Regions from separate parts of the Streptomyces solitudinis genome, predicted to be linked through region 1. Evidence: riboswitches for the same ligand, from Rfam matches in the RefSeq annotation. Region 1 holds a riboswitch; each other region holds the start of a gene.
The links. A riboswitch is a leader RNA that binds a small molecule or an ion and turns the genes downstream of it on or off. The one in region 1 is predicted to bind cyclic di-AMP.
Positions count from the first base shown of each region.

Region 2: it holds a riboswitch for cyclic di-AMP, as region 1 does, so the genes downstream of both, V1J52_RS16560 (M23 family metallopeptidase) here and V1J52_RS00365 (M23 family metallopeptidase) in region 1, are expected to answer to the same signal.
Region 3: it holds a riboswitch for cyclic di-AMP, as region 1 does, so the genes downstream of both, V1J52_RS09640 (transglycosylase family protein) here and V1J52_RS00365 (M23 family metallopeptidase) in region 1, are expected to answer to the same signal.
Region 4: it holds a riboswitch for cyclic di-AMP, as region 1 does, so the genes downstream of both, V1J52_RS14730 (LysM peptidoglycan-binding domain-containing protein) here and V1J52_RS00365 (M23 family metallopeptidase) in region 1, are expected to answer to the same signal.

Region 1 is NZ_JAZDCW010000001.1:99,506-107,165, reverse strand. It holds gene V1J52_RS00380 (bifunctional acetate--CoA ligase family protein/GNAT family N-acetyltransferase) at 1-202, opposite strand, end outside; gene V1J52_RS00375 (HPr family phosphocarrier protein) at 341-622, shown strand; gene V1J52_RS00370 (GntR family transcriptional regulator) at 853-1,548, opposite strand; gene V1J52_RS00365 (M23 family metallopeptidase) at 1,752-2,498, opposite strand; cyclic di-AMP (ydaO/yuaA leader) riboswitch at 2,510-2,654, opposite strand; gene V1J52_RS00360 (M16 family metallopeptidase) at 2,882-4,252, opposite strand; gene V1J52_RS00355 (M16 family metallopeptidase) at 4,270-5,625, opposite strand; gene V1J52_RS00350 (DNA gyrase/topoisomerase IV subunit A) at 5,911-7,660, shown strand, end outside.
Region 2 is NZ_JAZDCW010000006.1:17,715-25,374, reverse strand. It holds gene V1J52_RS16570 (DedA family protein) at 1-516, shown strand, start outside; gene V1J52_RS16565 (PP2C family protein-serine/threonine phosphatase) at 752-1,993, shown strand; cyclic di-AMP (ydaO/yuaA leader) riboswitch at 2,235-2,366, shown strand; gene V1J52_RS16560 (M23 family metallopeptidase) at 2,378-3,397, shown strand; gene V1J52_RS16555 (DNA cytosine methyltransferase) at 3,883-5,067, shown strand; gene V1J52_RS16550 (very short patch repair endonuclease) at 4,987-5,478, opposite strand; gene V1J52_RS16545 (hypothetical protein) at 5,481-5,654, opposite strand; gene V1J52_RS16540 (NaeI family type II restriction endonuclease) at 5,696-6,682, opposite strand; gene V1J52_RS16535 (hypothetical protein) at 7,013-7,660, shown strand, end outside; gene V1J52_RS16530 (PrsW family intramembrane metalloprotease) at 7,660-7,660, opposite strand, start outside.
Region 3 is NZ_JAZDCW010000003.1:481,626-489,285, reverse strand. It holds gene V1J52_RS09655 (NAD(P)/FAD-dependent oxidoreductase) at 1-45, shown strand, start outside; gene nirB (nitrite reductase large subunit NirB) at 186-2,744, shown strand; gene V1J52_RS09645 (nitrite reductase small subunit NirD) at 2,741-3,106, shown strand; cyclic di-AMP (ydaO/yuaA leader) riboswitch at 3,543-3,728, shown strand; gene V1J52_RS09640 (transglycosylase family protein) at 3,731-5,128, shown strand; gene V1J52_RS09635 (alkaline phosphatase PhoX) at 5,362-6,516, shown strand; gene ppdK (pyruvate, phosphate dikinase) at 6,675-7,660, opposite strand, start outside.
Region 4 is NZ_JAZDCW010000005.1:131,526-139,185, forward strand. It holds gene V1J52_RS14710 (nucleoside triphosphate pyrophosphohydrolase) at 1-475, shown strand, start outside; gene V1J52_RS14715 (DUF6479 family protein) at 522-878, shown strand; gene V1J52_RS14720 (cytochrome P450 family protein) at 990-2,285, shown strand; gene V1J52_RS14725 (transglycosylase family protein) at 2,474-3,520, shown strand; cyclic di-AMP (ydaO/yuaA leader) riboswitch at 3,770-3,923, shown strand; gene V1J52_RS14730 (LysM peptidoglycan-binding domain-containing protein) at 3,928-4,575, shown strand; gene eno (phosphopyruvate hydratase) at 4,798-6,078, shown strand; gene V1J52_RS14740 (FtsB family cell division protein) at 6,239-6,727, shown strand; gene V1J52_RS14745 (DUF501 domain-containing protein) at 6,786-7,364, shown strand; gene V1J52_RS14750 (Ppx/GppA phosphatase family protein) at 7,361-7,660, shown strand, end outside.

The DNA of each region.
Region 1 (7,660 bases):
GGCGCACGTCGCGGTCGGACAGCCGGGGGTAGGGCGCGAAGAACCGGTAGTACTTCGACTCGTCGGAGACCTGCTCGTAGAAGGCGACCAGACGGTCCGCGTCGTCGGCGGTGATCGGCCGGACCCGGGCCGTACCGCCGTCGCGCAGCACCACATCGGCTTCCCAGTGGGTCGGGTAGGCACGCTCCGTGGGCGTCTGCATGCGTTCCAGCGTACGGTCCAGACCCGTCGGCGGGCCCTCGCGGGGTGCGGGCCGCGGGCGCGGGTGCCCGGACGGGAGCACGGACCCCCGCGTGCCAAAATGGTCTAGACAGCTGTTTTCGATCCGGAGGACACCACCATGGCCGAGCGCCGCGTCAACATCGGCTGGGCCGAGGGGCTGCACGCCCGCCCCGCCTCGATCTTCGTCCGAGCCGTCACCGCCGCCGGCGTTCCCGTGACCATCGCCAAAGCCGGCGGCGAGCCGGTGAACGCGGCGTCCATGCTGGCCGTGCTGGGGCTCGGCGCCGAGGGCGGCGAGGAGGTCGTCCTGGCCTCCTCCGCCGAGGACGCCGACGCCGTGCTCGACCGGCTGGCGAAGCTGGTGGACGAGGGCCTGGAGGAGCTGCCCGAGACGGTCTGAGGGCCGGGGGCGGATCAGCCCGCGCGAAGGCGGTGGAGAAGGCGGCCCGGCCGCGCTCCGCCGCCTTTTTCGTTTCCCGGCTCCGCGCCCCGGACGCCGCGTGTTCCGAGCGCCGGAAACGCACGGCAAATCAATTGACCGCGGCGCGTGCACAAACGACCGGAAACGGTGGTGCCCGGCCTTTTCCCGCGCCGTGCCTTTCGTGTCCTCTCCGTTGTATACACGGATTGTTAAGCGAGGCCACCCGCCGTGTTGACGGCAGGTTTCCGGGTCCTCACCACCACCGGGCGCTGCGCGCGGCGGATCGCGGCGGCCCGCTCCACGTGGCCGGCCGTCAGCGCCCTGGCCCGCTCGGCGTCCCGGCGGGCGATCGCGTCGGCGATCGCGCCGTGCTCCTGCCAGGCCGCCGAGGCCCGCTCGGCGGCGCCCGGCCCGTCCGCCGGTTCGACGGCGTACACCCAGGCGATCTTACGGCGCAGCTGGACCAGCAGGGCGGCGAGGCTCGGGCTGCCGGACGACTGGGCCAGCGTCTCGTGGAACCAGTCCCCCAGCGGCCGCAGGTCCGACAACTGGCCCCGCTCGGCCCGCTGCCGGCCGAGCCGCACCAGGCCGCGCAGCACCTTCAGGTGCGCCTCGGTGCGCCGGTGCGCGGCCCGCGCCGCACCCAGCGGCTCCAGCAGGGCGCGGATGTCCAGCAGGTCGGCGGCCTCCTGCTCGGTGGGCTGGGCCACGCAGGCCCCGGCGTGCCGCCGGGTGGTCACGAACCCCTCCGACTCCAGGGCGCGCAGCGCCTCCCGCACCGGGACGCGGGAGACCCCGTAGCGCCGGGCTAGCAGTTCCTCGGTGAGCCGGGCACCGGGCGGAAAGGCGCCGGAGACGATGTCGTCGCGTACCGCTGTGCATACCGTGTGCGCGGAAACGCGCATGGCCCGACCTCCGGCGTCATTCCGTTTTCCCCACGTTTTCCCTGTCCCGCAGTTCCGCACTGTATTCCACCGCCGCGTGTTTTCCGATGCCCGCCCGGGAACCGGCGGAAAAACGGCGCCCGGGAGCGGGCGGAAACGACCCGGACCCCCGGCGGAAAGCCGGGGGTCCGGGTACGGTGCGGCCGCGGGGCCGCGCGGCGGGGTCAGGACAGCGGGACGCCCTTGTCGCGCAGGTAGTTCATCGGGTCCATGTCGGAACCGTAGGCCGGGGTGGTGCGGGCCTCGAAGTGCAGGTGCGGCCCGGTGGAGTTGCCGGTCGAGCCGACGCGGCCTATCTGCTCGCCGGAACCGACCTTCTCCCCGACGGCGACGTCCATGGCGGACAGGTGGCCGTACTGGGTGTAGGTGCCGTCGGTGTGGCGGACGACGATGTTGTTGCCGTACGAGCCGCCCCAGCCGGCGGTGACGATGGTGCCCGCGCCGATGGAGTTCACGGGCGTGCCCGTGGCGGCGGCGAAGTCGATGCCGCTGTGCTTGCCGCTGGACCACATGGCACCGCCGGACTTGTAGCCGGTGGTGACGTTGCCGCCCGTGACCGGCGCCACGAAGGCGGGACGCGCGGCGGCACGGTCGGCACGGTCGGCCTTCTCGCGCTCGGCCTCGGCCTTCTCACGCGCCTCGGCCTTCTTCTCGGCCTCGGCCTTCTTCGCCTCGCCGGCCTGCGCCGCGGCCTCGGCCGCGTCCCGCAGGGCCTCGGCCTGCTCGCCCACGTGGCCGGCGACGGAGGCGTTGGCAGCGAGGGCCTCGCTGAAGCTGTTCTGGGGCTGCGCGGCGGCGGCCGGCGCGGAGAACGTGCCCGCCACGCCTACGGCGACGGCGGCGGCGACGGTGCCCATGCGCAGGGCGCGGGCGGAGCGGTTCTGCTGACCGGTGGCACGGGTGAACGCCATGGAGGCGTACTCCTTTCCTTCCTTATCGCCTACCGGGTTAGCTGACGGGTTCGGAGCAGGAAGGTCTCCTACGGGCGTGCGGACACGCCCGATTCACCCCAAGGACTGATGTGGGTCCCCGGCTCCCCCTGAACGGGGACTCGGCGATGCGCTGCCGTCGGCCGCGGGTGCGGTCACTTCTGACGAGCAGCGGAACCGACGCTAAACCGGACATCTCGCTCAGGCCAAGAGATTCGGCCCCTTTGTCGGACATGCCACATCCGGCCACCACCGCCCCCGTGCGGGGAATAGCGGCCCCCACGCGCGACGGCCGGCCCCCGGCGCGGCGTGCGCCGCGCCGGGGGCCGGCCGTCGGTGTTCCGGCGTCGTGCCTGGTCGCAGGGTTACGAGCCGCTGAGAACCGTGACCTCTCCGATGCCCAGCGCGCGGACCGGCTCGGCGATGCGGGCCGCGTCACCGACGAGGACGGTGACGAGCCGGTCCTCGGGGAAGGCGTTCACGGCCGCCGCGGTGGCCTCGACCGTGCCGGTTTCGGCCAGCCGGGCGTACAGCCGCGCCTGGTAGTCGTCGGGCAGGAACTGCTCCACCTGGTCCGCCAGCGTGGCGGCGACCGCGGCGGCCGTCTCGTAGCGCAGGGGCGCCACGCCCACCAGGTTCTGCACGGCGAAGTCCCGCTCGGCGTCGGTCAGCCCCTCGGCCGCGAGCGTGCGCAGCACCTGCCACAGGTCGGCGAGGGCGGGACCGGTGACCTCGGTGGCCACCGAGCCGCTGATGCCCAGCAGCGCCGCGCCGCCGTCCGCCCCGTCGGACTGCAGCACCTGCGTGTAGGCGCGCACACCGTAGGTGTAGCCCTTCTCCTCGCGCAGCACCCGGTCCAGCCGGGAGGTGAGCGTGCCGCCCAGGCAGTAGACGCCGAGCACCTGCGCGGGCCACACCGCGTCGTGCCGGTCGGCGCCGAGACGGCTGATGAGGAGCTGCGTCTGCACGGCTCCCGGCCGGTCGACGATGACGACGCGCCCGGTGTCGTCGGCCGTGGTCGGCGCCATGGGACGGGCCTCGGCCGCGGCACCGGTCCAGGCGCCGAGGGTGTCGCCGAGCGCCGCCCGCAGGTCGATGCCGGTGAGGTCGCCCACCACGACGGCCGTCGCGGTGGCGGGACGCACGTGGGCCGCGTAGAACGCCCGCACGGCCGCCGCGTCGATCCGTTTGACCGTCTCCTCGCTGCCCTGGCGGGGCCGGGAGAGCCGGGATGCGGCGGGGAACAGCTCGGCCGACAGCGCGATGGCCGCGCGGCGCGCCGGGTTGGCCAGCTCGTGCGGGATCTCGTCCAGCCGGTTGGCGACCAGCCGGGACACCTCCCCCTCGGGAAAGGCCGGGACGCGCAGGGCGTCGGCGAGCAGCCCGAGCGCCTGGGTCAGCCGGGAGGCGGGCACCTCCAGGGAGACCCGCACGCCCGGGTGGTCCGCGTGGGCGTCCCAGGTGGCGCCGCAGCGCTCCAGCTCGGCCGCGAACTCCTCGGCGGAGTGCCGGTCGGTGCCCTCGCTCAGGGCCCGCGCCATGATGGTCGCGACGCCCTCCACGTCCTGCGGCTCGGCCGCCAGCGGTGCGACGAGGTTCACCTCGACCGCCACCACCTGCTGCCCGGGGCGGTGGCAGTGCAGCACGGTCAGCCCGTTGGGCAGGGTGCCGCGCTCGGGCGCCGGGAAGGCCCAGGGCCTGGCCTGGCCCCCGGCCGGACGCGGGTGGAACTCCATGACGGGGGTGGCGTCGCTCACTGCTCGGCCCCTTCCTGTGCGTCGGACGTCCCGGCCTGCCCGAGCCCGTCCGCGTCGGCGGTCGGTTCGTACACCAGGACGGCCCGGTTGTCGGGGCGGAGCCGGGCGGCGGCTGCGGCCCGCACCTCCTCGGGGGTCACGTCCAGCACCCGCCGGACGGCCGTCAGGGCCAGCTGGGGGTCGCCGAACAGGACGGCGTAGCGGCACAGCTCGTCCGCCCGGCCGCCCACGGTGGCCAGCCGGTCCAGCCACTCGCGTTCGATCTGCGCCTGCGCGCGTTCCATCTCCTCGGCCGACGGCCCCTCGGCCGCGAAGCGGGCCAGTTCCTCGTCGATGGCGCGCTCGATGGCCGCCACCTCCGCGTCCCCGGAGGCCTTGACGTCCAGCCAGCCCAGTGAGGGCGCACCGGCCAGCCGCAGCAGCCCGAATCCCGCGGTGACCGCGACCCGGTCACGGCGCACCAGGCGGTTGTACAGCCGCGAGGACTCGCCGCCGCCCAGCGCGGTGAGCGCCAGGTCCGCCGCGTCCGCCTCACGGGTGCCGTCGTGCGGCAGCCGGTAGGCGGCCATCAGCGCCCGCGCCGGGACGTCCTCCTCGACCACCAGCCGCTGCTCCCCGCCCATGACCTCGGGCAGCGAGCCGTCGCGCGGCGGCTGCTTGCCGTCGTGCCCGGGGATGGTGCCGAAGTACTTCTCGATCCAGGCGAGCGTCTGCCCGGGGTCGATGTCGCCGACGACCGACAGGACGGCGTTGTTCGGCGCGTAGTAGGTGCGGAAGAAGGCGCGGGCGTCCTCCAGGGAGGCCGCGTCCAGGTCGGCCATGGAGCCGATCGGCGTGTGGTGGTACGGGTGGCCCTCGGGGTAGGCCATGGCCGTCAGCTTCTCGAACGCCGTGCCGTAGGGGACGTTGTCGTAGCGCTGCCGCCGCTCGTTCTTCACGACGTCGCGCTGGTTCTCCAGCGACTCCTCGTCCAGGGCCGACAGCAGCGAGCCCATGCGGTCCGCCTCCAGCCACAGGGCGAGTTCGAGCTGGTGGGCGGGCATCGTCTCGAAGTAGTTGGTGCGTTCGAAGCTGGTGGTGCCGTTGAGCGAACCGCCGGCGCCCTGTACGAGTTCGAAGTGGCCGTTGCCGTGCACCTGCGCGGAGCCCTGGAACATCAGGTGCTCGAAGAGGTGGGCCAGGCCCGTACGGCCCTTGACCTCGTGCCGGGAGCCGACGTCGTACCACAGGCAGACGGCGGCGACGGGGGTGAGGTGGTCCTCCGAGAGGACCACGCGCAGGCCGTTGGCCAGCCGGTGTTCGGTCGCTGTCAGCACTCCGTCAGGAGGCGGGGGCGTGGCCGTGTGACCCATGTGCGGAAAGTCCCTTCGTCGTGGCGTGCCGGGTGGTGCGGTGCTCGCGCGGGCGGGGGCGGAACCGCCCGCGCGTGCCCGGCGCACGCGGTCCTGTCACTCTATGCAAGCGCACCGGCTCCGCGCGAAGTTCCCGGTGAAGCCGGGGCGGAGACGGCTCTGTCGGCGACTGGGTCCACAATGGTCCGCGTCAGACCCAGCACGGCCGCCCAGCGCGCACCGAGCCGTAGCAGGCCCGTACGCCGCCACGCGTACCGTACGTAATCCGAAGGAGCAGCAGCCGCGATGGCCCGCCGCAGCACCAAGACACCGCCGCCGGAGGATTTCGAGGAGCGCATCCTCGACATCGACGTCGTCGACGAGATGCAGGGCTCCTTCCTGGAGTACGCGTACTCGGTCATCTACTCGCGCGCCCTGCCCGACGCGCGGGACGGGCTGAAGCCGGTGCACCGGCGCATCCTCTACCAGATGCACGAGATGGGGCTGCGCCCCGAGCGCTCCTACGTCAAGTGCGCCCGCGTCGTGGGCGAGGTGATGGGCAAGCTCCACCCGCACGGCGACAGCGCCATCTACGACGCGCTGGTGCGCATGGCGCAGCCGTTCTCCATGCGGCTGCCGCTGGTGGACGGGCACGGGAACTTCGGCTCGCTCGGCAACGACGACCCGCCCGCGGCGATGCGGTACACCGAGTGCCGCAGCGCGCCCGCCGCGGGCCTGATGGTGGAGTCGATCGACGAGGACACGGTCGACTTCGCGGCCAACTACGACGGCAGCGAGCAGGAACCGGCGGCGCTGCCGGCGGCCTATCCGAACCTGCTGGTGAACGGCGCCTCGGGCATCGCGGTCGGCATGGCGACCAACATGCCGCCGCACAACCTGACCGAGATCATCCAGGCGGCCCGGCACCTGATCAGGCATCCGGGAGCCGACCTGGAGACGCTGATGCGCTTCGTGCCGGGCCCCGACCTGCCCACCGGCGGGCGCATCGTCGGGCTGGACGGCGTCAAGGACGCCTACGCCAAGGGGCGCGGCACCTTCCGCATCCGCGCCACGGCCGAGGTCGAGCAGGTCACCACGCGCCGCAAGGGCCTCATCGTCACCGAACTGCCCTTCACCGTCGGCCCGGAGAAGGTGATCGCCAAGATCAAGGACCTGGTCAACGCCAAGCGCCTCCAGGGCATCGCGGACGTCAAGGACCTCACCGACCGGGAGCACGGGCTGCGCCTGGTCATCGAGATCAAGAACGGCTTCCACCCGGAGGCCGTGCTGGAGCAGCTCTACAAGCTGACGCCCATGGAGGAGTCCTTCGGCATCAACAACGTGGCGCTGGTGGACGGCCAGCCGCTCACGCTGGGCCTGAAGGAGCTGCTGGAGGTCTACGTCGACCACCGCTTCGAGGTCGTGCGCCGCCGCAGTTCCTTCCGGCGGAACAAGCGCAGCGACCGGCTGCACCTGGTCGAGGGCCTGCTGGTGGCGCTGGTCGACATCGACGAGGTCATCAGCATCATCCGGTCGAGTGACAACGCGGCCGAGGCGAAGGAGGGCCTGATCGGGCGCTTCGGTCTCTCCGAGGTGCAGACGCAGTACATCCTGGACACTCCCCTGCGCCGGCTGACCCGCTTCGACCGGCTGGAGCTGGAGGCCGAACGGGACCGCCTGGGCCTGGAGATCGAGGAGCTGACGCGCATCCTGGAGTCGGACAGCGAGCTGCGCAAGCTCGTCTCCGCCGAACTGGGCGCGGTGGCGAAGAAGTACGGCACGCCGCGGCGCACGGTGCTCCTGGAGTCGGCGGGCGCGCCCGTCGCGTCGGTGCCCCTGGAGGTCGCCGACGACCCGTGCCGGGTGCTGCTCTCCTCCACCGGCCTGCTGGCGCGCACCGCCACCGGTGACACCTCCTTCGCCGAGGGCGCCAAGCGCGTCAAGCACGACGTGATCGTCTCCGCCGTCACCGCGACCGCACGCGCCGAGATCGGCGCGGTCACCTCGACGGGCCGCCTGCTGCGGCTGCCCGTCATCGACCTGCCCCAGCTCCCGG
Region 2 (7,660 bases), on a different contig from region 1:
GGCGACCAGGTCGGTTACCTGTTCGGGCGGAAGGTCGGCCCCGCGCTGTTCCGGCGGCCCGACTCCCGATTCTTCAAACAGGAGAACGTCGCCAAGGCGCACGAGTTCTTCGAGAAGCACGGCCCGAAGTCGCTCGTCCTCGCCCGCTTCGTGCCCATCGTGCGGACGTTCACCCCGATCATCGCGGGCGTCAGCAACATGACGTACCGCACGTTCGTCACCTACAACATCATCGGCGGCGTGCTGTGGGGCGCGGGCGTGACGCTGCTCGGCGCGCTGCTGGGCCAGATCGCCTTCGTCCGCGACAACATCGAGCCGATCCTGATCGGCATCGTGTTCCTGTCCGTCGTCCCCATCATCATCGAGTTCTGGCGGGCCCGGCGGGAGGGCAAGCGCAACGCGGCCCAGGAGGTCGTCGAGGCGCTGTCCGAGGCCGACGGCCCGGCCGCAGGCCGTCCGGCCGCCCCGGCGCCGTCGCCCGCGCCGCGCGGCCGCGGCCGCCACGCCCGCCGCTGACCGTCCGCGGTCGCCGTCAGGCGCACGGCCCGCCCCGTCCCACGGCGTCCGTCCCACGGCGGGGCGGGCCGGCGGCCGCCGCCCCAGCCCGCCGTCGCGCAGGCCCGGAGCCACCCGGCTCCGGGCCTGCGCGCGTCCCGCCCCCGCGCGGGCGGCTGCCGGGCGCGCGGGGGCCTTGCGCCGAATGGCCCGGCCCGGGTCGCCCGGTGCGCGGCAGGGCGGCCACAGTGGACGCGTGGGCAGGCGAGCACGGTGGCGGACGCGGGCGGCGCCCCGGGAGACGGCGGGCGCCCGCCCGCCGGGTGCGTCCGGTCCCGCGCGGGCGTCCGGTCCCGCGCACACGCCCGGCGGACGGGCGTCCGGCGGGCTGGAGGAGCCCGGCGCCGCCCGGCGGATCGCCCTGCTGCTGCCCCCCGCCCTGCTGGCCGCCGCCACCGTCTCGCAGTACGTCTATCCGGCCGACATCGTCTTCGGGGCCGCCTTCGCCGCCGCACCGCTGGTCGCGGCCCCGCTCTACTCCACCCGGGCCACGGCCCTCACCGGGCTGCTCGCCTCCGCGACGTTCATCTGGCTCGTCCACGTGCGCGAGAGCCTCGCCCTGTTCGAGGGGGTGCTCCGGGCGACCACCGTCGCCACCGTGGCCCTCCTGGCCGTGGGACTGAACCGTGTCGTGCGCCGGGGCGCGGCGCAACTGGCCTCCGCCCGCGACGTCGCCGAGGCCGCCCAGGTCGCGCTGCTGCCACCGCCCGAGCGGCGGCTCGGCCCGCTGGAGATCGCCGCCCGCTACCAGGCCGCCCACACCGAGGCCAGCATCGGCGGCGACCTCTACGCGGTGCAGGACACCCCGCACGGCGTACGGCTGCTCGTGGGTGACGTGCGCGGCAAGGGCCTGGACGCGGTCAGCGCCGTCGCCATCGTGCTCGGCGCCTTCCGCGAGGCCGCCGAACGGGAGCCCTCCCTGGAGGCGGTCGCCGTCCGGCTGGACCGTGCCCTGGAACGGGAGGGACGCCGCCGGGAGGGCACGCTCGACGAACGCGAGGGGTTCACCACCGCCGTGCTCGCCGAGGTGTCGGACGACGGTCGGCTCCGCCTGGTCAACCGGGGCCACCCGCCGCCGGTGCTGCTCACAGCGGACGGCGGCGTCCGCCTGCTGGAGCCGCCGTGCCCGGCGCTGCCGCTGGGGCTCGCCGACCTGCCCGCACGGGACGGTGAGGACGCCGTGGCGCACGAGACCGTCTTCCCGCACGACGCCACGCTGCTCATCCACACCGACGGGCTCACGGAGGCCCGCGATCCGCGCGGCGTCTTCTACGACCTGCCCCGGCGGCTCCGGGTAGGCGGCTGGTCGGGTTCCGGCCCGGAGAAGCTGCTGGACGCGCTGCTGGCGGACCTGGCCGCCTACACGGAGGACGGGCCGACCGACGACCTGGCCCTGCTAGCCGTCACCTTCCGTGACGACGCGGAACGCCTCAGATGACAACTTGGCCACGATCTGGCCCGGAAGGGCAACCCTTTCCTCGGGCCGAATGCCCGGGTTCGTCCTCGCGTGCGGCGAACATCCTGGTGGCGGCGGGGTCTTGTTCCCGTCAGGGCTTGGAATATGAGCCCGTCGTCTATTAACGTTCGATAACGCAGCGCGGTCGTCACCGCCGCCACCATGGCGGCACCGTGCGCCTTGGCCGAATCCTGACGGTGCGTCAACGGGCAAACACAGCTGCACCACAACTGCACCAACGCACCGAAGGAACCGGGGAACCACTTCCTTGGGGTGAATCGGGCCTCCGGGCCCGTAGGAGACCTTCCTGCTCCGAACCCGTCAGCTAACCCGGTAGGCGAGAAGGAAGGAAAGGAGAACGCCTCCGTGGCGTCGAGCAGGTCTGCCCCCGAGGTTCCGCACGCCCAGTACGAGGTCTACGGGCCGTCCGCCGGGGACACGTGGAACGAGTGGAACCCCACCGAAGAGACCGTGCGCCCCGTGCGCGGACGCCACCGCGTGGCCAAGCAGCGCTCCGGCATGGCACGCAGCGGCGCCGTCCTCGGCGTCGGCATGGTCGCCGCGATCGGCGCGGGTGGCATGGCCACCGCGCAGGCCAAGACGAAGGCCCCGCTGTCCGTGCCGGACCTGGCCACCCTCGCCGGGGACATACCCGTCGCCGAGGCCCTGCTCGGTGAGGCCGCCGAGGCCGCCCCCGAGCCCGTCGCCGCGCCGCTCACCCAGGCCGCGCTGACCGCCGAGGACACCGCCGCCGGGCAGACCGACGCCGGTGAGGCGCTGCGCGCCCGCATCCTCCAGCAGGCCGACCACCAGCAGTCCGCCGCCGAGCGCGAGGTGCGCGAGGCCGCGGAGGCCGCCGCCGCGTCCGAGGCCGCCGACGCCGCCGCCGAAACGGCCGAGGCCGAGCGGAAGGCGGAGGAGGAGCGCCAGCGCAAGCTGGAGGAGGAGCGCCAGCGCAAGGCGGAGGAGGAGCGGCTGCGCAAGCTCGCCGCCAGCTACACCCTCCCGCTCAGCGGCTACCAGCTGACGTCCAGCTTCGGCGACTCCGGTGCGATGTGGGCCAGCAACCACACCGGCCAGGACTTCGCCGCGCCCACCGGCACCCCGCTGAAGGCCGTCCACACCGGCACCATCAAGGAGGCGGGCTGGGCCGGCTCCTACGGCTACCGCATCGTGCTGGAGCTGGCGGACGGCACCGAGGTCTGGTACTGCCACCTGTCCTCGATGACGCGCACCAGCGGCCAGGTCACCACCGGCGACGTCATCGGACGCGTCGGCTCCACCGGCAACTCCTCCGGGCCGCACCTCCACATGGAGGTCCGCCCCGGCGGCGGCGACCCGGTCGACCCGCTCACCTGGCTGCGGTCCAAGGGCCAGAACATCTGACGCCGACCGGCCGGGGACGCTGCCCGGCCGGTCACCGACCCCGGCGGCCCTGGTGACCCACCCCCCGACACCAGGGCCGTCGGCCTGCCCGCCCCCGCCCCGCGCTCACGCCACCACCCGACGCCCCGCCCCCACCCGGAACGCGCCCCACCTCGGACGCCCGCCGCGCCGGGAGACGTGAGACGAGGAGCCGACCGCCGGCAGCCGTGGAGTCCGCGCGGCGCCCCGGTCTTCCCCGCCCCCGGCCCCGGGCACGCCTTCTCGCCGAGTAGCCTCACAGGTGGACAGCGCCGCGGTCACTGACCGCGTTCCGAGGGCGGCCGACGCACTCGGGAGAGACTTCCGTGCTAAGCCACAGGGGGCTGAAAGCGCTGCATGAGGCGACGGTGGACACGAGGGACCACAGCAGTGTCAGTGGCCGGTGTCACCCTCTGTAACTGTGGACGTAGACCGGCGTCCGCTGGCAAAACCCGCAAGGAGGGTGCATGAGCAGCACGGACTCAACGCTGACCTCAGTGGAGATCTGTGCCGGTGCCGGAGGGCAGGCCGTAGGGCTGCACCAGGCAGGATTCCAGCACCTCGCACTGATCGAGATCGACGGCAGCGCGTGTGACACGCTGAGGCTCAACGTGACCGAGGAAGCCGGCTGGGGGGACTGCGAGATCCTCCAGGAGGATCTCAACCAGTTCGACCCTGCTGTGCTCGGCCTCAAGGAGGGAGAACTGGGCCTGCTCGCTGGCGGGGTGCCCTGCCCCCCGTTCTCCTCGGCTGGCCTGCAACTGGGGGAGAACGACGAGCGAGACCTCTTCCCCGTCATGCTCGACCTCGTGGACTACCTCAAGCCCAGAGCCGTGATGATCGAGAATGTGCGCGGACTTCTTCAGCCTCCCGACAAGTTCCGCAGGTACCGGGACGAGGTCATCCGGCGCAGGCTCACCGAGGCCGGGTACGTGATCTGCGGGTGGGAGGTGATCGAAGCCTGTGACTACGGCGTTCCGCAGCTCAGGCCCCGCGCCATCCTCGTCGCGATGCGTCCTGAGTTCGCCGGGCACTTCTCCTGGCCCGACCCGGGGGACGTCGAGATGGTCACGGTGTACGACGCTCTCCACGAGTCGATGAAGCGGCGCTTCGGTGACTCTCCCGAGGGGCGGAAGGCGTACGACCGCTGGTCCGCCAAGGCACGGGGCGGCATTGCTCCGACTCTGGTCGGCGGGTCGAAGAAACACGGCGGCGCGGACCTGGGGCCGACACGTGCGAAGTCAGCGTGGCGGAAACTCGGTGTGGACGCCATGGGGGTCGCCAACGAGCCACACGAGATGAAGGACCCGGAGCGGGACCTGTATGCCAGGGACCGCGAAGGCGTGCCCATCGGCCCCAAGCTCACTGTGTCGCAAGCCGCACTCGTGCAGGGCTTCCCCGCCGACTGGAAGTTCTCCGGCCGCAAGACCGCTGCTTACCGTCAGGTCGGAAACGCCTTTCCGCCCCCCGTCGCAAGAGCGATCGGACAGCAGATCGCCCTGGCGCTGGAGAAGGGGACGCACACCCCCAGTACGCTGGAGCTCCCGCCGCACCCCGAGGAGCACTGCACGCTATTCGACATTCCCGGGACGACGCTGGGCGCGCGATTCGGTGACCGTGTGCACGATCTGGAGAGCACAGTCGTCCGGTGACTCGTGCTCCCAGAACCTCAGCACGGTCCAGCCCGCCTGAGTGAGCCGCTGGTCGGTGTCCCGGTCGCGTGCCACGTTCTTCGTGATCTTCTCCGACCAGTACCCCGGGTTCGTCCTCGGGGCGACGTAGTGCTCGGGGCAGCCGTGCCAGTAGCAACCGTCGACGAAGACGGCGACTCTGGCCGGACGGAACACGAGGTCCGCGGTCCTCCGGACGCCGGGCAGCGGCCGGGCCGCCACGCGGTAGCGCAGGCCGTGCGCGTGCACGAGCTGCCGGATCACCTTTTCCGGTCTGGTGTCCCGGCTGCGGATGGCCTGCATGTTCCTCCGCCGCGCGGCGGAGGACGCCCAGGAGCCCTCGGGCGGCTCCCAGCCGGCGGCTGCCCCATCAGTGGTTCCCGTCCCCGCCATGGTCACCACTTCACCAGCGGGGCAGCCAGCCCGTCATGGGGAAGGAGGCGCTGCTGTCCGGCGCCCCCGGCCCAGACGATGGGGTGTTCCGCGTTCCTGCCCGTCAGTGCGTCCACTGACGCTTCTCCGCCGGGCTTGCGCTGTCCGAGGTGTGCCGTGGCGAAGGGTGCTGACATGGTGCTGGAGGATAACCGATGCCCCACTTGGCGTGTCGCTCTCACCGCGTGTGCTTGGGCAGCTCGGGCGCCCGCTCCACCGGGGCGTCCGGCTCCGCGCGCACCCAGGATCGTCCGTCCAGCGTGACGTGGGGCTGGTTCCGCTGCTCCTGCGCTGCTTGCACGACCCGCACGCTGACGAACTCGCCTTCGCGCGGTACGGCGATGTTGAGCGCTGCGGCGGCGTCCCGGTGACTCGCGTAGTCTCCGAAGATCAGAATGCCCTCCTGGCGCAGGGCCGTCCGGGCTCCGCCGTTGCCACGCACACGCTTCATGTAGTCCTTCTGCTGGGCGACCGTCCGGACGACGTTGCGGCCTATCCGGCGGTTCTGTGCCCTGCGGAACAGCTCATTGACACGAGCCTGGCCTGAGGACGGGGCGAAGACGGCGGACCGGTCACCCGGATCCATGTGCAGGAGCACGTTCTGCGGCAGCTCGGAGTCCTTCCAGAGCCACCGGATCTCGCTCCGGTGGGCCGCTTTCACCGTCAGCTTGAGGTCCCGGTTGTTGCCGTGGTTCAGCCACTCCCGTCGTATCCGCAGCAGGCCGGCGCTCCAGCGGCTCTTGTAGTCATCCGCCCACAGCAGCAGGCAGACGTGGCCGACCGCCTCGGGCGGGATCATCCAGCCGCCGAACTGCTGGGAGTACTTGCAGTCCACCTCGACACCGGCGATCCGGTAGTCCATGAGAGCGCCGTCAGCGAATCCGAACTCCCGCTGCACGTTGATCTCCACGAGCGTTCCGGCATGCGTCTTCTCGGTCTTGTACAGGGTCTTCCAGTCGTAGCGCCCTGTGACCTCCCCGTTGAGCAGCTGGTCGATGGTGTCCCTCAGGACGGCGCCGAACCTGGTCCCCTCCGGATCGAGCTGACGCAGCTGTGTCTCGACAGCCGCCAGCTCCGGGTCAGGCAGCTGTCCTGCGGCGATCCTGGCAGCCGCGGTGGCGTCGGTGGTGAACAAGGTGGCGTCCTCGGAGCCGTCCTCCGCCATCAGAACCCTCACTTCCCCCTGCGCGCCCCGGCTCGCCCGTGGGCCAGTCCGACGGTAGCCGCTGGTGCTGGTACGGCGTGGGGGAGTCCGGTGTCCGGTGTCAGAGCCGGTTCGTAGCCTGCCCGTGACACCGGATGAAGCAGTGGTTACCCCAAGGGGGAGCGTGTGACTGACTTAGAGGCGGTGCTTCAGCGGTTCTGCACGGCTGGGAGCACGCGGGACACCTATGACTCGTGGCTCCGGGACGAAAGACGGCGCGATGTCGTACCCGTGCTGCGGCGGCACCGGTCACAGGTCGTCTACACGCTGACGCCTGAAGACGTCACACGGGTGTGCGAACGGACAGAGCACGCGCTGGGGACAGTCCAGCGCAGCGCGGGTGAGAGCGTCAGGGGCATTGTCGACTGGCACCCGGCGTTCGCCTTCGCCCACACCTTCCACGTCTGCATGGAACGGACCGGAAGGCTCCCGACGTACGGACAGTTCCGGGACTTCGCCTTGGAAGACGAGCTGGGGCGGCGGATGCTGGGAGACCCGGCCAAGCACAAGCTTGAGGCGGAGCAGCTTAAGGGGGTGCCGCGCGACCAGGCTCGTGCTGCGATGCGCTGGCGCGTGGGGAACGCCTACTACGGTTTCCTGCGGGAGGTCTACACCGTCGTGTCGCTGCGGTCGAGGGGCATCGGTCTGGAAGTGCATCCGGTGGCCGACGCTCTCTTCCGGGCAGACGCGTGGGCGGGCAGGACGGTGCTCAGCCTGCGCGTCGGCAACGCGGAGTTCCGTCGGGGTGACCGGGAGGGACGGAAGGTCAGGACCGAACAGCTGCTGGCCGACGTCCGTCCCGCGCTGCACTTCCTCCCCATCGAGCTGGGCGCCGCCACCACGTACGGCAGGGTCCACCTGCCGTCCCGGGACCATCTCGAAGCAGCGCTGCGGCAGATCCGGCAGGCCGGACAGCTCTCGGCGGAGGGTCCGGCAGGC
Region 3 (7,660 bases), on a different contig from region 1:
TCCGCCCCGCTGCTCCACCTGCTCACCAACGATGGAGGTCTGTGACGATGTCCGAGCCGCGAACGGTACCGACGGTGCCGGCCACGCCGCTGAGGCCGACCGGACCGACCGAGCCGACCGGGACCACCGCACCGGCCGCACCGGCCGCACCGAAGAAGCCGACGATCGTCCTGGTCGGGCACGGCATGGTCGGGCAGCGCTTCCTTGAGGCCCTGGCCGACCGGGGCGTGACCGGGCGGGCCCGGGTGGTCGTCCTGTGCGAGGAGCCGCGCCCCGCCTACGACCGGGTGCAGCTCACCTCCTACTTCTCCGGCACCACGCCCGAGGAGCTGTCGCTGACCGACGAGGCGTTCCTGGCCGGGCACGGCATCGAACTGCACCTGGGCGACCCGGCCGAAGCCGTGGACCGGGCCGCGCGCACGGTGACGGCCCGCTCCGGACGGACGTTCACCTACGACACGCTGGTGCTGGCCACCGGCTCCTACCCGTTCGTGCCGCCCGTCCCCGGCAGGGACAGCACGGGCTGCTTCGTCTACCGCACCATCGAGGACCTGCTCGCCATCGAGGCGTACGCGAAGGGCGCCGGGAGTGGCGTGGTCGTCGGCGGCGGGCTGCTGGGCCTGGAGGCGGCCGGCGCGCTGGCGGGCCTGGGCGTGGACGCGCACATCGTGGAGTTCAACGACCGGCTGATGGCGCTCCAGGTCGACGCGGGCGGCGGGGCCGCGCTGCGCCGCACCATCGAGGGCATGGGGCTCGCCGTCCACACCGGGGTGGGCGGCAAGGAGATCACCGCGGACGCCGACGGCGCGGTCACCGGCATGGTGCTCTCGGACGGCTCGGTCCTCGCCACCGACATGGTGGTCTTCTCGGCCGGGGTGCGCCCGCGCGACCAGCTCGCCCGCGAGGCCGGCCTGGACGTCGGGGAGCGCGGCGGCGTCGTCGTGGACGCGCACTGCCGCACCAGCGATCCGGCGGTGTACGCGATCGGTGAGTGCGCCCGCGCCGCCGACGGCACGGTGTACGGGCTGGTGGCGCCCGGCTACGAGATGGCCGAGACGGCGGCCGCCGCCATCGCGGGCACCGCGGCGGACGGCGACGGCTTCACCGGCGCGGACACCTCCACCAAGCTCAAGCTCCTCGGCGTGGACGTGGCCTCCTTCGGGGACGCGCACGGCACGGCCGAGGGCTGCCTCGACGTGGTGTACGCCGACTCCCGCTCCGGGGTCTACAAGAAACTCGTCGTCGCCGGGGACGGCACGCTGCTGGGCGGCGTCCTGGTGGGGGACGCGGAGGCGTACGGGCTGCTGCGCCCGCTGACCGGCTCGGTGCCGCCCGTCGCCCCCGAGGCGCTGGTGCTGCCCGCCGGGGCGGGCGCCCCCGCGGCGATCGGTCCGGCGGCGCTGCCGGACGAGGCGGTGGTGTGCAGTTGCCACAACGTCACCAAGGGCACGATCCGCGGCGCGGTCGCCGAGCACCACTGCACCACCGTGCCGGAGGTCAGGAAGTGCACCAAGGCCGGTACCGGGTGCGGAAGCTGCGTGAAGGTGCTCGGGCAGCTCGTGAACGACGAACTGGCCGCCCAGGGCGTCGAGGTCGATCCCGGCCTGTGCGGCTGCTTCGCCCACACCCGCCAGGAGCTGTACGAGATCGTGCTCGCCCTGCGGCTGACCTCCTTCCGGGAGCTGCTGGACGGCCACGGCCGGCCGGAGGCGCGCGGCGGTGAGGGCTGCGAGGTGTGCAAGCCCGCCGTGGCCTCGGTCATCGCCTCCCTGGCCCCGGTGATCGGCGCGGACGGCTACGTACTGGACGGGGAGCAGGCCGCGCTCCAGGACACGAACGACCACTTCCTCGCCAACCTCCAGAAGAACGGCTCCTACTCGGTGGTGCCCCGGGTGCCCGGGGGCGAGATCACCCCGGAGAAGCTGATCGTCATCGGCGAGGTGGCCCGGGACTTCGGTCTCTACACGAAGATCACCGGCGGGCAGCGCATCGACCTGTTCGGCGCCCGGGTGGACCAGCTCCCGATGATCTGGACCCGGCTGGTGGACGCGGGGTTCGAGTCGGGCCACGCCTACGGCAAGGCGCTGCGCACGGTGAAGTCCTGCGTCGGGGAGACGTGGTGCCGCTACGGCGTGCAGGACTCGGTGCGGATGGCCATCGACCTGGAACTGCGCTACCGGGGGCTGCGCGCACCGCACAAGCTCAAGTCGGCCGTCTCCGGGTGCCAGCGGGAGTGCGCCGAGGCGCAGAGCAAGGACTTCGGCGTCATCGCCACCGCCGGTGGCTGGAACCTGTACGTCGGCGGCAACGGCGGCGCCACGCCGCGCCACGCCGACCTGCTCGCCCAGGACCTCTCGGACGCCGGACTCGTCCGGCTCATCGACCGGTTCCTGATGTTCTACATCCGCACGGCCGACCGACTCGAACGCACCTCGGTGTGGCTGGAGCGCATCGAGGGCGGGCTGGCCCACGTGCGCGACGTGGTGGTGCACGACTCGCTGGGCATCTGCGCCGAACTGGAGGCGATGATGGCCGGGCACGTGGCCGGGTACCGCGACGAGTGGGCCCAGACGCTGGACGACCCGGACCGGCTGCGCCGCTTCGTGTCGTTCGTCAACGCCCCGGACGCCCCCGACCCGTCGGTGCGGTTCGTGCCCGAACGGGACCAGCTCAAGCCCGATCTGGACATCCTGGCGGGCCCCGACCTGCCCGTCCGCACCCTCGAAGGAGCGCAGACCCGATGACCGACGTGATGGACGCCCCGACCGCGGCGCGGACCCTGACCCGGGTGGAGGTCCGGGCCGGGCGGGGCTGGGTGCGGCTGTGCGACCTGGCCGACCTCACCCCGGGCCGCGGCGTGGCGGCGCTGCTGCCGGACGGCGGGCAGGCCGCCGTCTTCCTGGACCGGGCGGGGACCGTGCACGTGATCGCCAACCGTGACCCGTTCACCGGTGCCTACGTCCTCTCGCGCGGGCTGCTGGGCTCCGCGCGGGGGCGCCCGTTCGTGGCATCGCCGCTGCTCAAGCAGCGCTTCGACCTGGCCACGGGGCGCTGCCTGGACGAGGACGCGGTCACCGTGCCGGTGTACCCGGCCCGCACCCGCTGACGGGGGCCCGGAGCGGCACCGCATAAGCGACCAAACGGACAGAAGGCCCGACATCAACGGCAGGCGACAAGCGGAGCCTGACATTCCATCATCCGGACGGGTGTCTGCTTTGCGGTGATGTAAAGGCGGGGCCGCCCCTCCGGGTGACCGGACTCACAAGGGCGCCACCCGGTGCAATGGCACCGGGTGGCGCCGTCGTTCGCGCTCCGTCAGATTCGCCCCTGACCAGGGGTTTTCGGACATTCCACAAGATCCGTCCTCTTACGCTCGGAATCGGCACCGGTGCGGACCGTGGCTGCGACGGCCGGTGCGGGAGGGATCGGAGGAACGTCCACAGGTCCGCTGCTTGTCTCCTGCAAATGCTTGTGCCTACGGTTCCTCCGCCACGCATCGGATGCGTGGCCCTACCGCCGGGACGCCGAATCCTGCCGCCCGGCTGGGGGAACAGCCAGCAGTCCAGGCGGCAGGAGCGGGGGAACCAGGTAAGCGCCGTGCCGTGTATCCGTACCGGTACGGCTAGGGGTGAAGCCACGCCCCGCAGCGCTCCGGCGCTACGGGAAGTGGCCGGGCTGCTCCGGCCCGAATCCGACAGCTCACCTCGCAGGCGTAGGAGAGGACACACCTATGTCTCGTGGTCGCCACCGCCGTCCGCGCACACCGCTGATATCCCGTCAGGTCGCCCGGGTCTCCCTCGTGGTCACTGCGGGAGGCGTCACCGTCCCGCTCGCCGCGGGTGCCGCGAACGCCGCCCCCGTCTCCGTGTGGGACAAGGTCGCCGAGTGCGAGAGCTCCGGCAACTGGTCCATCAACACCGGCAACGGCTTCTACGGCGGCCTCCAGTTCCAGCAGTCCAGCTGGGAGGCCGCCGGCGGCACCCAGTACGCCGCACGGGCGGACCTGGCCACCAAGGACCAGCAGATCGCCGCCGCCGAGCGGCTGCTGGAGATGCAGGGCCCCGGCGCCTGGCCGGTGTGCGGTCCGCGCGCCGGACTGGCCAAGGGCTCCGCCGCCCCGGCCATCGACCCGGCCGGTGAGTCCGGCGGGAAGCCCGCCGCCGAGAAGGCCGACAAGCCGGAGAAGGCCGGCAAGGCCCCGGCCGAGCAGGCCGGGCCGAAGCCGGAGGCCGCCGGGACGAAGGCCGACAAGCCCAGCAAGGCCGCCACGGCCCAGAAGCCGGAGAAGAAGGCCGAGAAGGCCGAGAAGGACGCCGGGCAGGACTACACCGTCACCAGCGGCGACACCCTCTTCGGCATCGCCACGGTCAAGCAGGTGGACGGCGGCTGGCAGGCCGTCTACTCCGCCAACCGCGACGTCGTCGGCCAGGACCCGGACCTGATCTTCCCCGGCCAGCGGCTGAGCCTGGACACGGACGGGGCCACCGCCGCGCCCAAGGCCGACAAGCCCAGCAAGGCCGCGCAGCCGAAGGCCGCGCCCAAGGCCGACAAGCCCGAGCCCGCGCCCGAGGCCGAGAAGAAGACCGAGAAGAAGGCCGAGCCGAAGGCCCAGCCCGAGGCCGGGAAGCCCAAGGCCGAGGAGAAGGCCGACAAGGCCGCCGCACCCAAGGCCCCGCAGCCGAAGCCGCAGGCCGAGAAGCCCGCCGAGCCCGCGCCCGCGGCCTCCGGCTTCGTCCGCCCGGTCGACGCCGCCCCGAGCACCGCCTACCGGGCCTCCGGCTCGGCGTGGTCCAGCGGCTACCACACCGGCGTGGACTTCTCCGCCGGGACCGGCACCCCGGTGAAGTCCGTCGGCGCCGGCACCGTGGTCTCCGCGGGCTGGGGCGGTTCCTACGGGAACCAGATCGTCATCCGGCACGAGGACGGCCGCTACACCCAGTACGCGCACCTGTCCTCCATCACCGTCTCGACCGGCCAGAGCGTGGGCGGCGGCCAGCAGATCGGCCTGGTGGGCTCCACCGGCAACAGCACCGGCCCGCACCTGCACTTCGAGGTCCGCACCGGTTCCGGCTACGGCTCGGACATCGACCCGCTGGCCTACCTGCGGGGCAAGGGCGTCTCCATCTGACGTTCCGCCCCACCGCGCCCCGCGCGCGTGCCCCCGCACAGGGGGCGCCCGCCACGGGGAACCGCACCCCGACCGGCCGTGCCGAGACTCCTCCCGGCACGGCCGGTTCACGTCGTCGTGGGCCGGTATTGCCGCGCCCGTGCCACTGACGCCATGTGACGCCCCTAGCGTCCTGCGCGTTGTACTCCGGCGCCGCCGGCGCCGGAGCCTCGACGACTCCGGTGAGGTAACCCGTGGAACGTCGCACCTTCCTGCGCGGAGCCGTGGTGAGCGGCTCGGCCGCAGCCTTCGGCGGCACCCTGATGCACGGCGCCACCCACGCCGCCCCCGCCCAGCCGGGCCCGAGCCCCTACGGTCCGCTCGGCTCCCCCGACGCACGCGGCATCCGGCTCCCCTCCGGTTTCACCAGCCGGATCATCGCCCGCTCCGGACAGCAGGTGGGCGGCACGTCCTACACCTGGCACCGCGCACCGGACGGCGGGGCCTGCTTCCCCTCCGGGAGCGGCTGGATCTACGTCTCCAACTCCGAGGTCAACCCCGGCGGAGGCGCGAGCGCGGTCCGCTTCAACTCCTCGGGCTCGGTCACCGGCGCCTACCGCATCCTGTCCGGCACCCGGCAGAACTGCGCGGGCGGCGCGACGCCGTGGAACACCTGGCTGTCCTGCGAGGAGGTGGACCGCGGTTACGTCTACGAGACCGACCCGTACGGCGTGAACGCCCCCGTCCGCCGGGACGCGATGGGCCGCTTCAAGCACGAGGCGGCGGCGGCCGACCCGCAGCGCCGCGTCTTCTACCTCACCGAGGACGTCGGGGACGGCTGCTTCTACCGGTTCGTGCCCGACACCTGGGGCGACCTGTCCGCCGGGCGGCTCCAGGTGCTGCGCGCCGGTTCGGGCACGTCCGGCTCGTTCAGCTGGGCGAACGTGCCGGACCCGGGCGGCTCCACAGCGACCCGCCACCAGGTCTCCGGAGCCAAGCGGTTCAACGGGGGCGAGGGCTGCCACTACGCGGGCGGCACCGTGTGGTTCACCACCAAGGGCGACAACCGGGTGTGGCGGCTGAACCTGGCCGCGCAGACCTACGAGCTGGCCTACGACGACTCGCTGGTGAGCGGCACCGACCCGCTGACCGGCGTGGACAACATCACCGGCGCCTCCTCCGGTGACCTGTTCGTCGCGGAGGACGGCGGCAACATGGAGATCTGCGTCATCACCCCGGACGACGTCGTGGCGCCGTTCCTGCGCGTCGAGGGGCAGTCGTCCTCCGAGATCTGCGGTCCGGCGTTCTCCCCGGACGGCACCCGGCTGTACTTCTCCAGCCAGCGCGGCACGAGCGGCAGTTCCTCCGGCGGCATCACCTACGAGGTGAGCGGCCCGTTCCGGCGCTGACGGGAGGCGGGGAGGGGGCGGTGCGGCACCTCCGCACAGGTGCCGCACCGCCCCTCCCCTCGTGTCCGGACCGGCCGCCGGCGGTGAGGGTCGGGGTGCGGCGGCCCGCCCGGAGGTCCGGCGGGTGGTCACGGCCGGCGGGCCGGGACCGGGTGCGGTCAGCGGCTGTCGCTGCCCGCGCTCTGCGCCGCGGCCCGGCCCGCCTCCAGCCGGGCGACGGGGATGCGGAACGGCGAGCAGGAGACGTAGTCCAGCCCCACCTCGTGGAAGAAGTGCACCGACTCCGGGTCGCCGCCGTGCTCGCCGCAGACGCCGAGCTTGAGGTCGGGGCGCGTGGCCCGGCCCGCCACCGAGGCGTCGTGCACGAGCTTGCCGACGCCGTCCTTGTCGATGGTCTCGAACGGGGAGACGCCGAAGATGCCCTTCTCCAGGTAGGCGGTGAAGAAGCTGGCCTCGACGTCGTCGCGGCTGAAGCCCCACACCGTCTGGGTCAGGTCGTTGGTGCCGAAGGAGAAGAAGTCCGCCGACTCGGCGATCTGCCCGGCCGTCAGCGCGGCGCGCGGCAGCTCGATCATGGTGCCGAGGGTCAGCTTCAGGTCCACGCCGCGCGCCCGCTCGACCTCCTCGATGACGCGCTCGGCCTCCTCGCGCACGATCTCCAGCTCCTGCACGGTGCCCACCAGCGGGATCATGATCTCCGCGCGCGGGTCGCCCTTGGCGGCCTTGCGCTCGGCCGCCGCCTCCGCGATGGCCCGCACCTGCATGGTGAACAGGCCCGGGATGACGAGTCCGAGCCGCACGCCGCGCAGTCCCAGCATCGGGTTCTGCTCGTGCAGCCGGTGGACGGCCTGGAGCAGGCGCAGGTCGTTCTCGTTGGCGTCCCTGCGGGACTCCGCCAGCGCCACCCGCACCGACAGCTCGGTGATGTCGGGCAGGAACTCGTGCAGCGGGGGGTCGAGGAGCCGCACGGTGACGGGCAGCCCGTCCATCGCCTCGAACAGCTCCTTGAAGTCGCCCTTCTGGAGCGGGAGGAGGGCGTCCAGGGCGGTGTCCCGCTCGCTGTCGGTGTCGGCGAGGATCAGCCGCTCGACCAGCTCGCGCCGCTCGCCGAGGAACATGTGCTCGGTGCGGCACAGGCCGATGC
Region 4 (7,660 bases), on a different contig from region 1:
CGATGTCCTCCTCCAGGTCGTCTTCCACGCCCGCATCGCCGAGGACGACGCGGCGGACCCGTTCTCGGTGGACGACGTGGCGGCGGCGATCGTCGCCAAGCTGGTCCACCGCCACCCGCACGTCTTCGGGGACGAGACGGCCGAGACGCCCGAGGACGTCAAGGCGCACTGGCTGCGCACGAAGGCCGCCGAGAAGCGGCGCACGTCGGTGACCGAGGGGGTGCCGCTGGACCAGCCCGCGCTGGCGCTCGCCGCGAAGCTGGCGGGCCGCGCCCGCACGGCGGGCCTGGACGTCCGGCCGTCCGGCGGCGGCCCCGGCTACGAGCTGCTGGCTCTGGCCGTCCGCGCCGAGGCCGAGGGCACCGACCCGGAGACCGCGCTGCGCGCCGCCGCCCGCGCCTACCGGGACGCGATCGTGGCGGCCGAGGCGGCCGGGGACAGCCGGCCGGCGGAAGGGGACGTTCCGCTCGCGTAACCCGGACGCGACCGGGTACGCGAACGGCATGGATGAGATGTTTGCGGTGCCTGATCTGTTGGTCGGAATTGCCCCTTTCATCATCGGTCTGGGCGTGGTCGCCCTGCTGACGTGCGCCGTTCTCCTGGGCCTGCGGAAGCTGCGGCGCAGCAACGGCATGTCCGGCCCTCCCGGGCAGCACCCCGGCGGGGCGGACACGACGGGCCACGGCCCCGAGGTGTCCGGGGCCACCGGGCACGAGCGCGAACTGCGCGAGCCGGACGAGGTCCCGCGCGACGGCAGGCGGCGCCTGCCGCACGAGATGCCGGGCTTCGGGAACTCCGGCACCCGGCGCCAGCAGTCCGGCGGCCGGCGCCGCTGGGAGAGCAGCACCCGGGGCGGCGGCTCCAAGGGCGGCGGCTGACCGCACCCGGCACCCGGCACCCGGCACCCGCGAAGGCCACCGCACGGGGCCGCCCGCGGGTGCGTGTGCCCGCCCGCGCGGCCACCGCGCCGTGCGCGTTAGCGTCGCGGGGTGAACGCGCCGCACGAACCCGCCTCCCGCTGCCCCGTCCCGCACGGCCCGGCCCCCGCCCTCTTCAGCCGGGAGTTCGCCGCCGACCCCTACCCGGCCTACGCCTGGCTGCGCGAGCACGCGCCCGTGCACCGCGCCGAGCTGCCCAGCGGGGTGTCCGCCTGGCTCGTCACGCGCTACGCCGACGCCCGCGAGGCCCTCGCCGACCAGCGGCTGAGCAAGAACCCGGGGGCGCACAGCGAGCGCGCGCACGGCAAGGGCAAGGTCGGCATCCCCGGTGAGCGCAGCGCGGGGCTCATGACGCACCTGCTCAACATCGATCCGCCCGACCACACCCGGCTGCGCCGCCTGGTCTCGCGCGCCTTCACGCCCCGCCGGGTGGCCGCCTTCGCGCCGCGCGTGCAGGAGCTGGCGGACACCCTCATCGACGGTTTCGCCGAGCGCGGCTCCGCCGACCTGATCCACGAGTTCGCGTTCCCCCTGCCGATCTACGCGATCTGCGACCTGCTCGGCGTCCCCGCCGAGGACAGGGACGACTTCCGGGGCTGGGCGGGCATGATGCTCCGGCACGGCGGCGGGCCGCGCGGCGGCGTGGGCCGGGCCGTGAAGCGGATGCGCGGCTACCTGGCCGAACTGATCCACCGCAAGCGCGACGACCTCGGCGACGACCTCATCTCCGGGCTGATCCGCGCCAGCGACCACGGCGAGCACCTGAGCGAGGCGGAGGCCGCCGCGATGGCCTTCATCCTGCTGTTCGCCGGGTTCGAGACGACCGTCAACCTCATCGGCAACGGCACCTACGCGCTGCTGCGCCACCCCGCCGAGCGCCGCCGCCTGGCGGCGGCCCTGGCGGCCGGGGACGACGGGCTGCTGGAGAGCGGCGTGGAGGAACTGCTGCGCTACGACGGACCGGTGGAGCTAGCCACCTGGCGGTTCGCCACCGAGCCGCTGACGCTGGGCGGGCAGCGCGTCGCCGCGGGCGACCCGGTGCTGGTGGTGCTGGCCGCGGCGGACCGGGACCCGGAGAAGTTCGCCGCTCCCGACACCCTCGACCTGGCCCGCCAGGACAACCAGCACCTCGGCTACGGGCACGGCGTCCACTACTGCCTGGGCGCGCCGCTGGCCCGGCTGGAGGGCCAGCGGGCACTGGCGACCCTGCTGCGCCGCCTCCCGGACCTGCGGCTCGCCGCCGAGCCGGACGACCTGCGCTGGCGCGGTGGACTCATCATGCGCGGACTCCGTACGCTGCCCGTGGAGTTCACCCCGGCGCCCGCCACCGCCGGGCGGACCCCGTGACCTCCACGTGATCTGCGCGACACTGGCTTGTGACGGACACCCGTTCGCCGCTACCTTCAGCCGCTAACCGTTTCCGCCCGTCCCTCCCAGGGGCGCGCCGCTGTCGTACGAGAGGCCCTCGCATGCGTTCCGGGACCGGTCGGCACCGCCGACCCCGTCAGGCCCCTGCCGTTCTCGTCACCGCGGGGGTGACCGGAGCGGGGTTCGCCCTGCCGCTGCTCGCCACCGTCAGCGCCCAGGCCGCCGAGGGGACGGTGTGGGACCGCGTCGCCGAGTGCGAGAGCGGCGGCACGTGGAGCGCCAACGCGGGCAACGGCTACTACGGCGGTTTCCAGCTCACCCTGGACACCTGGAAGCAGCACGGCGGCACCGAGCACGCCGAGCGCCCCGACCTCGCCAGCCGGGGCCAGCAGATCGCGGTGGCCGAGGCGATGCTCGCGGCCGAGGGCCCGGACGCCTGGCCCGCCTGCGCCGTCTCCAGCGGCCTGACGGCACAGGCCAACGGCGTTCCGGACACGTCCACGACGCCGCAGGCGCGGGGGTCCGCGCAGGAGGCGGAGCAGCGCTCCGGCGGCGCCGCGGCGAGCCCGTCACCGGACGCGCGGCCCGGCACGCTGTCCGCCTCCCCCACCCCCGAGGCGGACACCGGCGCGCGCGGGGACGGCGGGCAGCGGCGCGCGGCGGGCGGCGACGCCTCCGGCCCGGACACCCGGGACCGCTCCACCCCCGGGAGCGGGACGGCCGGGAGCGCGACGGCCCAGGACAGCGCGGCCCGGGACGGTGCCGCGGCCCGGGACGGTGCCGCGGCCCGGGACGGACACACCGCGCAGGACGGCGCCACCCCCGGCCCGTCCGCACCGCGTGGCACCGGCGAGGAGGCCGCGGGCGCGCCGGAGGGGCGCGCCGAGAGCGGCGGACGGCACCGGGGCGCGCCCGACCCGCAGGAGGCGGCGGCCGGTGCCGCCGAGCGCTCGGACCGCTCCGGGGGCCGCCACGCGGCGTCCGCACGCCCCGGCGAGGCGGCCGCGCCCGGGGGGACGACCGCGTCCGGCGCCTACGAGGTGGCGCCCGGTGACTCCCTGTCGGGCATCGCCGCCCAGCACGAGCTGACCGGCGGCTGGCCCGCGCTGTACGAGGCGAACGCCTCCGTCGTCGGCGGCGACCCGGACCTGATCCTGCCCGGTCAGACGCTCGAACTGGCCGACCCGGAGGCGGAGTCGGTCCCCGGGGAGTGACGCGGCGTCACCCGTCCGCACGTAGTGTGACGATGATCACATTCACGTCCCGGCGTGTCCGGTTCGCCACACACCGTCACGTCGTGCGTCACCTGCGGCAATAGAGCCGTCTACGCGTCAAATCACCCCAAGGGCGACGCTTCAGGGGTGATTGATCCGATTATTGCGGTGTGCTTACCGTCACATCGCCCGCTTCCGCGGGCCCGGCGGCCGCCACGCCGAATCCTGCCGGCGGTTACCGGGAACGTCGTCGCGTCAGCGCCGCCGGCAGGAGCGGGGGAACCAGGTAAGCGCCGCTCCGGCGGCTAGGGGTGAAGTCCGCGGCGGGCGCGCTCGCGGCGGACCGGGCCACTCACAGCCCGAACCCGACAGCTCACCTCGCAGGCGTCCGGTGAGAAGGATCTTCCATGCTGTCTTCCCGACTGGCTTCCCGCAAGAACCGCAACCGCCAGCCCGCCGTCGTCCGCATCGCCGCCTCGCTCGCCGGGTTCGCGGGCGCCACCGTCGGCGGCTCGGTGGCCGGCGCGGGCAGCGCGCAGGCCGCCTCCGTCGACACCTGGGACCGCGTCGCCGACTGCGAGTCGAGCGGCAACTGGGCCATCAACACCGGCAACGGCTACTACGGCGGGCTCCAGTTCAAGCAGTCGAGCTGGGAGGCGGCCGGCGGGCTGCGGTACGCGCCCCGCGCCGACCTCGCCACCAAGGACCAGCAGATCGCCACCGCCGAGCGACTCCTGGCCATGCAGGGCCCCGGCGCCTGGGGCTGCGCCGACGAGGGCGGCCTCACCTCCGGCGGACCCGCCGCCTCCGTCGACACCCAGGGCGCGGCCCCACAGCCCCAGCAGCGCGCCGCCCAGCCCCAGCCGCAACCGCAGCCGCAACCCGCCCAGCCGGCCCACTCCGGCCAGGGCGTCCACGTCGTGCGGCCCGGCGACACCCTCGCCGACATCGCCGCCGCCAACGGCACGACGTGGCAGGAGCTGTACGCCGCCAACCGCGACGTCGTCGGCGCCGACCCGGACCTGATCTTCCCCGGTCAGCGGCTCACCGTGTGAGCCGGGCGCCCCGCCGTACGGGACGGCCGCCCTACCGTCCCGTACGGCGAGACGCCGCTCCTCGCCGCCCGGTTTCTTCCCCGTTTGAACAAACCCGTCGTACCGCGCCGACCTGCGGCTTCACGAGATGTTCCGTCCCCGGACCCGGCCCGCGGCCCCCGCGCGGGGCCGCGGACCGTTAGGCTCTCGCCCAGGAAGCCCGACCACATGAAGGAGAACCTCGTGCCGTCCATCGACGTCGTCGTAGCCCGCGAGATCCTCGACTCGCGAGGCAATCCCACGGTCGAGGTCGAGGTCGGCCTCGACGACAGCAGCACCGGCCGCGCGGCCGTGCCCTCCGGCGCCTCCACCGGCGCCTTCGAGGCGCTGGAACTGCGCGACGGCGACAAGAACCGCTACGGCGGCAAGGGCGTCGAGAAGGCCGTGCTGGCCGTCATCGAGCAGATCGGCCCCGAGCTGGTCGGCTACGACGCCACCGAGCAGCGCCTCATCGACCAGGCCATGCTCGACCTGGACGCCACCGCGGACAAGTCCTCGCTGGGCGCCAACGCCATCCTGGGCGTCTCCCTGGCCGTCGCGCACGCCGCCTCCGAGGCGTCCGACCTGCCGCTGTTCCGCTACCTCGGCGGCCCGAACGCGCACCTGCTGCCGGTGCCGATGATGAACATCCTCAACGGCGGCTCCCACGCGGACTCCAACGTCGACATCCAGGAGTTCATGATCGCCCCCGTCGGCGCGGAGTCCTTCTCCGAGGCGCTGCGCTGGGGCACCGAGACCTACCACGCGCTGAAGGGCGTCCTCAAGGAGCGCGGCCTGTCCACCGGCCTGGGCGACGAGGGCGGCTTCGCGCCGAACCTCGGCTCCAACCGGGAGGCGCTGGACCTCATCCTGGAGGCCATCGAGAAGGCGGGCTACGCCCCGGGCCGCGACATCGCGCTCGCCCTGGACGTCGCCGCCTCCGAGTTCTACAAGGAGGGCTCCTACGCCTTCGAGGGCCAGTCCCGCACCGCCACCCAGATGACCGCCTACTACGGCGAACTCGTCGACGCCTACCCGCTGGTCTCCATCGAGGACCCGCTGTACGAGGACGACTGGGAAGGCTGGCAGACCATCACCGAGCAGCTCGGTGAGAAGGTCCAGCTCGTCGGCGACGACCTGTTCGTCACCAACCCCGAGCGCCTCCAGCGCGGCATCGACGACAAGGCGGCCAACGCCCTCCTGGTGAAGGTCAACCAGATCGGCTCGCTCACCGAGACCCTCGACGCCGTCGAGCTGGCCCAGCGCAACGGCTTCAAGTGCATGATGTCGCACCGCTCCGGCGAGACCGAGGACGTCACCATCGCCGACCTCGCCGTCGCCACCAACTGCGGCCAGATCAAGACCGGCGCCCCGGCCCGCTCCGAGCGCGTCGCCAAGTACAACCAGCTCCTGCGCATCGAGGAGATCCTGGACGACGCCGCCGTCTACGCCGGCCGCAGCGCCTTCCCGCGCTTCAAGGGCTGATCCCCGCGGGCGCCCGCGCGGCGCCCCGGCGGCGGCCCGTCCGCCCGTCGCACCGCCGTCCCGGCCCCGCGGTCCCGTACCGTGTGGCCGGGACGACCGGCACCGCCCCGGCGCGCGGCCGTCCCGGCAGCAGACCAGGAGCGGGCGAGAGGGAGGCGACGTGGCCGCGGAACGGGAACGGTCCTCCACCGCGACCCGGCTCAGGGCGCTCGGTGAGGAGGCCGCGCAGCGCGTCTACCGCGCGCAGGACCGGCGGCTGCTCCGCGCCCCGCGCCGCGGCCGGCTCACCGGGCGGGCGGCGCTGCTGGCGCTCGTCGTCTGCTCGCTGGTCGTCGCACTGGCCTACCCGACGCGGCAGTACGTCTCGCAGCGCGCGGAGATCGCCGAGCAGCGCCGCCAGGCCGCCGAGTACCGGCAGCGCGTCGCGGAGCTGCGCGAACTGAAGGCCCGCCTCCAGGACGCCGCGTACGTCGAACAGCTCGCCCGCGAGCACCTGCACTACGTGCGGCCGGGCGAGCGCGGCTACACCGTCCGGGACGGCACCGCCGAGCCGCGCCGTCCCGCCGACCGCGACAGCAGCGACCGCGCCTGGTACCGCAACCTGTTCGACGGCCTCGACCGGGCGGACGGCGCCGGCGCCGACCGCTGAACCCCGCCGCCAGCCGGCCGCTGGACCTCACAGACGAACCGGAAGACACCTCCCCCGCATGGACACTCCGCCGCCCCCGACCGAACCCACTCCGCCCACCGACGCGGACGTCGCCGCCTTCCGGGCCCAGCTCGGACGGCCCCCGCGCGGCCTGCGGGCCATCGCGCACCGCTGCCCCTGCGGACAGCCCGACGTGGTCGAGACGGCGCCGCGCCTGGAGGACGGCACCCCGTTCCCCACCACGTACTACCTGACCTGCCCCCGGGCCGCCTCCGCGATCGGCACGCTGGAGGCGGACGGCGTGATGCGGGAGATGACCGAGCGGCTCGGGCGGGACGCGGACCTGGCCGCCGCCTACCGCGCGGCGCACGAGGACTACCTCGCCCGCCGCGACGCCATCGGCGTGCTGGAGGGCTTCCCCAGCGCGGGCGGCATGCCCGACCGGGTCAAGTGCCTGCACGTCCTGGTCGCCCACGCGCTCGCCGCCGGGCCGGGCGTCAACCCGCTGGGGGACGAGGCGCTGGCGATGCTGCCCGAGTGGTGGCGCAAGGGCTCCTGCGTGCCGGACACCGCCCCGCCCGGCTCCGGCCCGGGCCCGGCGGGCTCCGGCTCCGGCTCCGAGGAGGCCGGACGGTGACGCGCGTCGCCGCCGTGGACTGCGGCACCAACTCGATCCGGCTGCTCGTCGCCGACCTCGACCCGGCCACCGGCGCCCTCACGGAACTGGACCGCCGCATGCGGATCGTCCGCCTCGGGCAGGGCGTGGACCGCACCGGGCGCCTGGCCCCCGAGGCGCTGGAGCGGACGTTCGCCGCGTGCCGCGAGTACGCCGACGTCATCGGCTCCCTGGGCGCCGAACGCACCCGCTTCGTGGCCACCTCCGCCACCCGCGACGCCGGGAACCGCGACGTGTTCGTCCGCGGCGTCGTGGAA